DNA from 2 places in the Erwinia sp. GW821-FHT03D09 genome. Region 1 is predicted to be linked to the other one. Evidence: predicted binding sites of a transcription regulator. Region 1 holds the regulator's gene; the other holds the start of a gene.
What was found. The regulator LexA, encoded in region 1, represses DNA repair genes until DNA is damaged. The targets are predictions, from matches to a motif close to TNCTGTATGTACATACAGNA.

Region 1 (3,766 bases):
GGCGGGCCAGATTACCGCGCCATGCACTCAGCAGCAGACGCAGCGACAGGCCACGCATCACCATCGCACGCCACACCAGCAGCAGGCCCACGAGCAGGCTGACGTATTCAGCGATAGCCGTCGCGGCAGCGGCGCCCTGCACGCCCCACTTCAGGCCGATAACAAACCACAGATCCAGCAGGATATTCACCAGGTTGCCCACCACCAGCAGGATCACCGGCGCACGGGCATACTGCACGCCAAGCAGCCAGCCGAGCAGAACCAGGTTCGCCAGCGTGGCGGGCGCGCTGAGCCAGCGGATCTGCATAAACAGATCGGCCTGATGCAGCACGTCTTTACTGCCGCCGGTCAGCCCCAGCGCCAGATGAGTCAACGGCGCTTTCAGCAGAATAAAGGTGAAACCTGCCAGCAGCGCCAGCAGCAGCGGCTGCATTAATGCTCGCGCCAGTGCGGGCTTGTCGTTCGCACCGAAAGCCTGTGCGGTCAGCCCGGTGGTGCTCATGCGCAAAAACAGCAGCAGCATGAACAGGAAGCTGGTAATGGTGGTGCCAATCGCCACGCCGCCGAGGTAGGTCGGGCTATCGAGATGGCCAATAACGGCGGTATCCACCAGCCCGAGCAGTGGCACGGTAATATTGGAGAGGATCATCGGCAGCGCCAGCCGCCAGAGATTTTTATCGGCAACCGTCAGCAGTCGCATTATTTTCCAACCGGAAGCAGGGAGAGACGAAGGATCGCAAAACGCGCCGCAGAGGGCAACGCGTCAGGTTTACCAGGGAATTACAGCCAGTTGCCGTTGCGGATAACACCGACGGCCAGACCTTCAATAGTCAGCGTCTGCTGGCGCAGATCGACAACGATCGGCTGAAACTCGCTGTTTTCCGGCAGCAGGTGAACGATGTTACCCTGTTTTTTCAGGCGCTTAACGGTAACTTCGTCATCAATACGCGCCACAACAACCTGGCCATTACGCACGTCTTCCGTTTTGTGCACCGCCAGCAGATCGCCGTCCATGATGCCGATATCTTTCATCGACATGCCGCTAACGCGCAGCAGGAAGTCCGCATTGGGTTTGAACAGTTCCGGGTCCACCGAGTAGTGACCTTCGATATGCTGCTCGGCCAGCAGCGGCTCACCGGCGGCAACGCGGCCAATCAGCGGCAGCCCCTCTGCTTCTTCCATCATCAGACGAATGCCGCGTGATGCACCGGAAACGATCTCAATCACGCCTTTCCTGGCCAGCGCTTTCAGGTGTTCTTCAGCAGCATTGGGGGAACGGAAGCCAAGCTGCGAGGCAATTTCTGCCCGCGTCGGCGGCATGCCGGTCTGGTTAATGTGGTCGCGAATCAGGTCGTAAACCTGCTGCTGCCGTGCCGTTAGTGCTTTCATCCCGCCCCCTGGTTGTTTATACAGTCAACTGTCAGTATATACAGGTATTTGCGCGTTGAAAACCCAAAGCTGGCTAAAAAACAGCAGTTTGTTGAATTTCGGAAAACCTATCGCAAATGTGCGATCAAGAGCATTGCCCACACAAAAACTGCCAATATTATACTTAATAATACGGCGGCGGAGCCCATATCTTTGGCACGCCCGGCCAGCGGATGAATTTCACTGCCGATACGGTCTACTACCGCCTCAATGGCGCTGTTAAGGATTTCGACGATAATCACCATCACCACAGAGCCGATCAGCAGCACGCGGGTGACGGCGTCAACATCCAGCCAGCAGGCGATCAGGATGGCGATAATGGCGGCGATGGCTTCCTGGCGGAATGCCGCTTCATGTTGCCAGGCAGCACGTATACCTTTCCAGGAATAGCCCGCTGCTTTTACAATTCGAGTCAATCCGGTGGCGTTATTTGCCATAATCAGGGAACCCTTTGGGAAGTTTAACGTCAATGAGAGGGTGTAGCACATTTTGCAATACCACAGATTCTGTTAGCGCTTTCTGGTATGCTTGCGGCGCTTTGCTAACAAGAGGCTTCATGTTGTCTATGTCAGGTTGGCGTAATTTATATTACAAACTGTTGAATCTGCCAGTGAAATTCCTGGTAAAAAGTAAGGCAATCCCGGCCGAACCGGTTGCCGAGCTTGGGCTTGATACTTCTCGCCCTATTATGTATGTGCTGCCTTATGATTCAAAGGCCGATCTCCTTGCCCTGCGCGAACAATGCCGCAAACAGGATCTCCCCGATCCGTTGCATCCGCTGGAGATCGACGGCACCATGCTGCCCCGCTATGTGTTTATCCATGACGGTCCGCGCGTGTTCCCCTATTTCGTACCAAACCTTGAGTCGGTTAAGCTGTTCCATGACTATCTGGACCTGCACCGTAATCATCCCGATCTGGATGTACAGATGGTGCCGGTATCGGTGATGTTTGGCCGTGCGCCTGGGCGCGAAGTACAGGGTGTCGAGCAGCCGCATCTGCGGGTGCTGAACGGCATTCAGAAGTTCTTTGCGGTGATCTGGCTGGGTCGCGACAGCTTTGTGCGTTTCTCGCCTATCGTTTCTCTGCGCCGCATGGCGACCGAGCACGGTACCGATAAAACCATCGCGCAGAAGCTGGCGCGCGTGGCGCGTATGCACTTCGCCCGTCAGCGGCTGGCCGCCGTCGGCCCGCGTCTGCCGGTGCGTCAGGATCTGTTCAATAAGCTCCTGCAGTCCAAAGCCATCGCCAAAGCGGTGGAAGATGAAGCGCGCAGCAAGAAAATTTCCCACGAAAAGGCTCAGCAAAACGCCGTTGAGCTGATGGAAGAGATTGCGGCGAACTTCTCCTATGAGGCTATTCGCCTGACCGATCGCGTGATGGGTTGGACCTGGAGCAAGCTGTATCAGGGCCTGAACGTTAGCGGCGGCGAGCGCGTGCGCCAGCTGGCGCAGGATGGTCACGAGATTGTCTATGTGCCCTGCCACCGCAGCCATATGGACTACCTGCTGCTCTCCTACGTGCTTTACCACCAGGGGCTGGTGCCGCCGCATATTGCTGCCGGGATCAATCTGAACTTCTGGCCTGCCGGCCCGATTTTCCGCCGCCTGGGTGCCTTCTTTATCCGTCGTACCTTTAAGGGTAACAAGCTCTACTCCACGGTGTTCCGTGAGTACCTGGGTGAACTGTTTACCCGCGGCTATTCGGTTGAGTACTTTGTGGAAGGTGGCCGTTCGCGCACCGGACGCCTGCTCGATCCGAAAACCGGCACATTGTCGATGACCATTCAGGCGATGCTGCGCGGCGGTAATCGCCCGATCACGCTGGTGCCGATCTACATCGGCTATGAACACGTGATGGAAGTGGGGACCTACGCGAAAGAGCTGCGCGGTGCGACCAAAGAAAAAGAAGGCTTTATGTCGATGGTTCGCGGGCTGCGTAAACTACGCAACCTCGGCCAGGGCTACGTCAACTTTGGTGAACCTCTGCCGCTGGTGACCTATCTGAACCAGCGCGTACCGGAATGGCGCGACTCTATCGATCCTATCGAAGCCCAGCGCCCGGCGTGGCTGACTCCGGCGGTCAACGATATTGCGCAGAAAGTGATGGTGCGCATTAACAATGCCGGTGCGGCGAACGCCATTAACCTGTGTGTTACGGCGCTGCTGGCATCGCGCCAGCGCTCTATGACCCGCGAGCAGCTGACTGAACAACTGGATTGTTACCTACAGCTGCTGCGCAACGTGCCCTACTCCAGAGACTCTACGGTGCCGGATGTCAGCGCTGAAGCCCTGCTGGAACATGCACTTGGCATGAACAAGTTTGAGCTGGAGCAGGAC
Region 2 (3,766 bases), on a different contig from region 1:
CCCACATAGGGTGGTGCGAGGACCCGCCCGAACGGGGGAACCACCAGCCAGCATTAACACTACTGTCCCAGCCCACGCAGGTAACGTTAAATCACCCGCTAACTTTCACGCCAGCCGCCGCAGCAACCGCACGCTGCACCGCGTCATCAATATCCGCACCGGTCGCCAGTGCCACGCCAAGACGGCGCTGACCGCGGATCTCCGGTTTACCGAACAGACGAACCTGCAAACCGGCACCGACTGCCGCCTGCAAATTACCGAACTGAACATTATCACTGTCCAGCTGAGGCAGAATAACGGCAGATGCAGACGGTCCGTACTGACGAATCCCCCCAACCGGCAGGCCGAGGAACGCGCGAACATGCAGGGCAAACTCGGAAACATCCTGCGAAATCAGCGTCACCATACCGGTATCGTGTGGGCGAGGGGAAACCTCGCTGAACACCACCTCATCACCGCACACAAACAGTTCCACGCCAAACAGACCGCGTCCGCCGAGGGCTTCAACGACTTTACGAGCGATATCCTGCGCGCGCTGCAGTGCCAGATCGCTCATCTGCTGCGGCTGCCAGGATTCGCGGTAGTCGCCATCTTCCTGGCGGTGACCGATCGGGGCGCAGAAATGAACGCCGTCAACGGCGCTGATAGTCAGCAGGGTGATTTCAAAATCGAATTTCACCACGCCTTCAACAATCACCCGGCCCGCACCGGCGCGGCCGCCCTGTTGGGCATATTCCCAGGCCGCTTCCAGCTGTGGAGCTTCGCGGATAAAACTCTGACCTTTACCGGAAGAACTCATGACTGGCTTAACGATGCACGGGAAGCCAATTTCATCGGCGGCGGCAAAGAATGCTTCACGGCTGTCGGCGAAGCGGTAGCTTGAAGTAGGTAACGACAGCTCTTCAGCGGCGAGGCGGCGGATGCCTTCACGGTTCATGGTCAATTTCGCCGCGCGTGCGGTAGGTACTACATGCTGGCCCTGTTTTTCCAGTTCAACCAGCATGTCGGTGGCGATGGCTTCGATTTCGGGCACGACGAAGTCCGGTTTTTCCCGAGCGATCAGTTCGGCCAGTGCGGCACCGTCAAGCATATTGATCACATGACTGCGGTGGGCAACGTGCATGGCAGGGGCATCGGCATAGCGATCGACTGCGATCACTTCCACGCCAAGACGCTGACATTCCAGCGCCACTTCCTTGCCCAGTTCACCTGATCCTAACAGCATTACGCGGGTCGCCTGTGGGCGCAGTGCGGTTCCAAGAGTCGTCATAATCTCTACCTGATTGAATGGAAAAAAACGCGCGCAGTATAAACGAAAACGTTTGCGTATTCATCCTGAACGCTAAACTTGAGTCAAATCCGCTTCAGTGATAGGCTGTATATAAACACAGTATAGCGAGAAGAAAATTATGGCTGTTGAAATTCAATACGTAGTCGTCAGAAAAGGTGAGGAAAAGATGACGTTTGCCAGCAAAAAAGAAGCCGATGCCTACGACAAAATGCTCGATATGGCCGAAGTTTTTTCTGAATGGCTGACCACCAGTCCGCTTGCGCTTGATGAGCAGCAGGGTGAAGCACTGGGCTTGTATCTTGCCGAAAACAAAGATGCGCTGCAGCACATTCTGCGCACCGGTAAGATGCCGGAAGAGGCGGCTGCATCAGAAGATGAAACGGCCGAAGCTGAGGGTAAACTGCGCGCGGTGTGATTCCCGAGGGCAGGCATCACTGCGATGCCAGCAGTTGGCTAAGTGCATGCATTGCCCTGCGCGCGGTTTTCACAGGATCTGCCTGATGAAGATCGTCATTGAATACCTCAAGCCCCAACGGCCCGCGATAGTCAATCTGATGCAGATGCTGCAACAGGGTAGCTAAAGGGAAATTGCCTTCTCCGGGTAACAGGCGGTGGTGGCGAGCTGTTTCCACCAGTTTTCCCTTTACTGGCAGTTGCGCCAGATCGGAAAGCTGCACCAGGAAAATCTTTTCCACCGGTATGCCTGCCAGGTCATTAACACTGCGCTGGCGAACAAAAATATGGAAAGCATCCACGACCAGCCCGAGGTTGGGGGCATCTATTTTTTTAATCAGTTGCCATGCATCTACGGTATTGTTTATTATGCAGCTCCAGGCCATCGCTTCATAGGCAATGCTCAGCCCTCGTTGCTGTGCCCGATCTGCCAGCCAGCGCAGATCTTCCTCTATCCTCTCAGCTTGGCAGCGCCTATCGGTTGAAGCCGGAACCAGCAACGTTGACGCCCCCAGAAGACAGGCCGCCTGCATCATTTTTTCGGCCTCTTGATACTTATCCTTTCGCAGCGCGTCCGGGGCGCCATCAAAATCCAACAGCACCTGATAATCAGTCAGCGCCAGCGGGAGATCTCTCAGCACGTTTTGCAGTCCGTGAAGACCGGCTCCTGCGGCCTCTACGTCCTGCTGCCATAGCTCAACCTGATTGAAACCGGCCTGAAAGGCTGCCTGTAGTTTTTGTTCGGGGGACTCACCCAGCAAAATGGTATTTATAAATAACGGATTTCTTGCAAAGGCCATTTCAGCTCCTTAAAAAAGTCGGCAATACAAAGGTAGAAACAAAAGTTTCACCTCACAACTCCCATAGCCAGGAATGCCATGGCGACTATCGACTCAAAATAAAGGCTAATTTTCCACCGGTCGTGCCGTCTGCTATTGGCAATCAGGCATCTTACTGCCAGTCTTACAGGCAGGCACAGCAACCATGAAAATATCATGACACCACCAAAAGCAAAGAAAGTCCCCCATGTGATGACTCAGCACGGTGACACGCGCTGCGATAACTATTACTGGCTGCGCGATGATCAACGGGAAGATCCGGAGATTATTGCGTGGCTTCAGGAAGAGAATGAGTACGGCGACAAACTGCTTGAGCCACAAAAGGCGCTTCAGGCGGAGCTGTTGCAGGAAATCGTCGATCGCATCCCGCCACGTGATCAGTCGGTTCCCTATGTAAAAAATGGCTATCGCTACCAGAGCCGCTATGAAGAGGGCAACGAGTACGCCATTTATAGCCGCCAGCCAGCGGAAACCGCTACACCCGAGCAGTGGGAAACGCTGGTTGATGCTAATCAACGCGCAGCAGAAAGTGAGTTCTATGCGCTCGGCAGCCTGGCGATTACCCGTGATAACCAGATCCTTGCGCTGGCTGAAGATTTTCTCTCGCGCCGCATTTACAGCATCCATTTCCGCAACCTGCACGACGAGCGCGTCTATGACGACGTGCTGGAAGGCGTAACGGCGGGGATGACCTGGGCGAATGACTCGCAAACGCTTTACTACGTGCGCAAGCATTCGAAGACGCTGCTGCCTTATCAGGTATGGCGACATACGCTGGGCACCACGCAGGAAAGCGATCGGCTGGTTTATGAGGAGCTGGACGATACCTTCTACGTTGGCCTGTATAAAACCACCTCCGAGCAGTTTATTGCGATCTCATTGAACAGCAGCACCACCAGTGAAATTCTGCTGCTGGATGCGAATGTGCCGGATGCAGAACCGGTCCTGTTCAGTCCGCGCCGCAAAGACCATGAATACAGCGTCGATCACTATCAGCAGCACTTTTATCTGCGTTCGAATCGCGACGGTAAAAACTTCGGCCTCTATCGCACCGACACCGTTGATGAAAACAGCTGGCAGGCGATTATTGCGCCGCGTGCGGATATCGTGCTGGAAGGCTACTCGCTGTTCCGCGATTGGCTGGTGGTGGAAGAGCGCCAGCGCGGCCTCACCCGCCTGCGCC

Region 2: the regulator LexA is predicted to act here: its motif matches at 1,374-1,393, upstream of AC07U6_RS04930 (YebG family protein).

Annotation. Positions count from the first base shown of each region.
Region 1 is NZ_JBWKUK010000007.1:45,572-49,337, reverse strand. It holds gene dinF (MATE family efflux transporter DinF) at 1-700, opposite strand, end outside; gene lexA (transcriptional repressor LexA) at 781-1,389, opposite strand; gene AC07U6_RS08345 (diacylglycerol kinase) at 1,497-1,865, opposite strand; gene plsB (glycerol-3-phosphate 1-O-acyltransferase PlsB) at 1,994-3,766, shown strand, end outside.
Region 2 is NZ_JBWKUK010000004.1:79,317-83,082, forward strand. It holds gene purT (formate-dependent phosphoribosylglycinamide formyltransferase) at 92-1,270, opposite strand; gene AC07U6_RS04930 (YebG family protein) at 1,410-1,706, shown strand; gene AC07U6_RS04935 (sugar phosphate isomerase/epimerase family protein) at 1,723-2,544, opposite strand; gene AC07U6_RS04940 (S9 family peptidase) at 2,740-3,766, shown strand, end outside.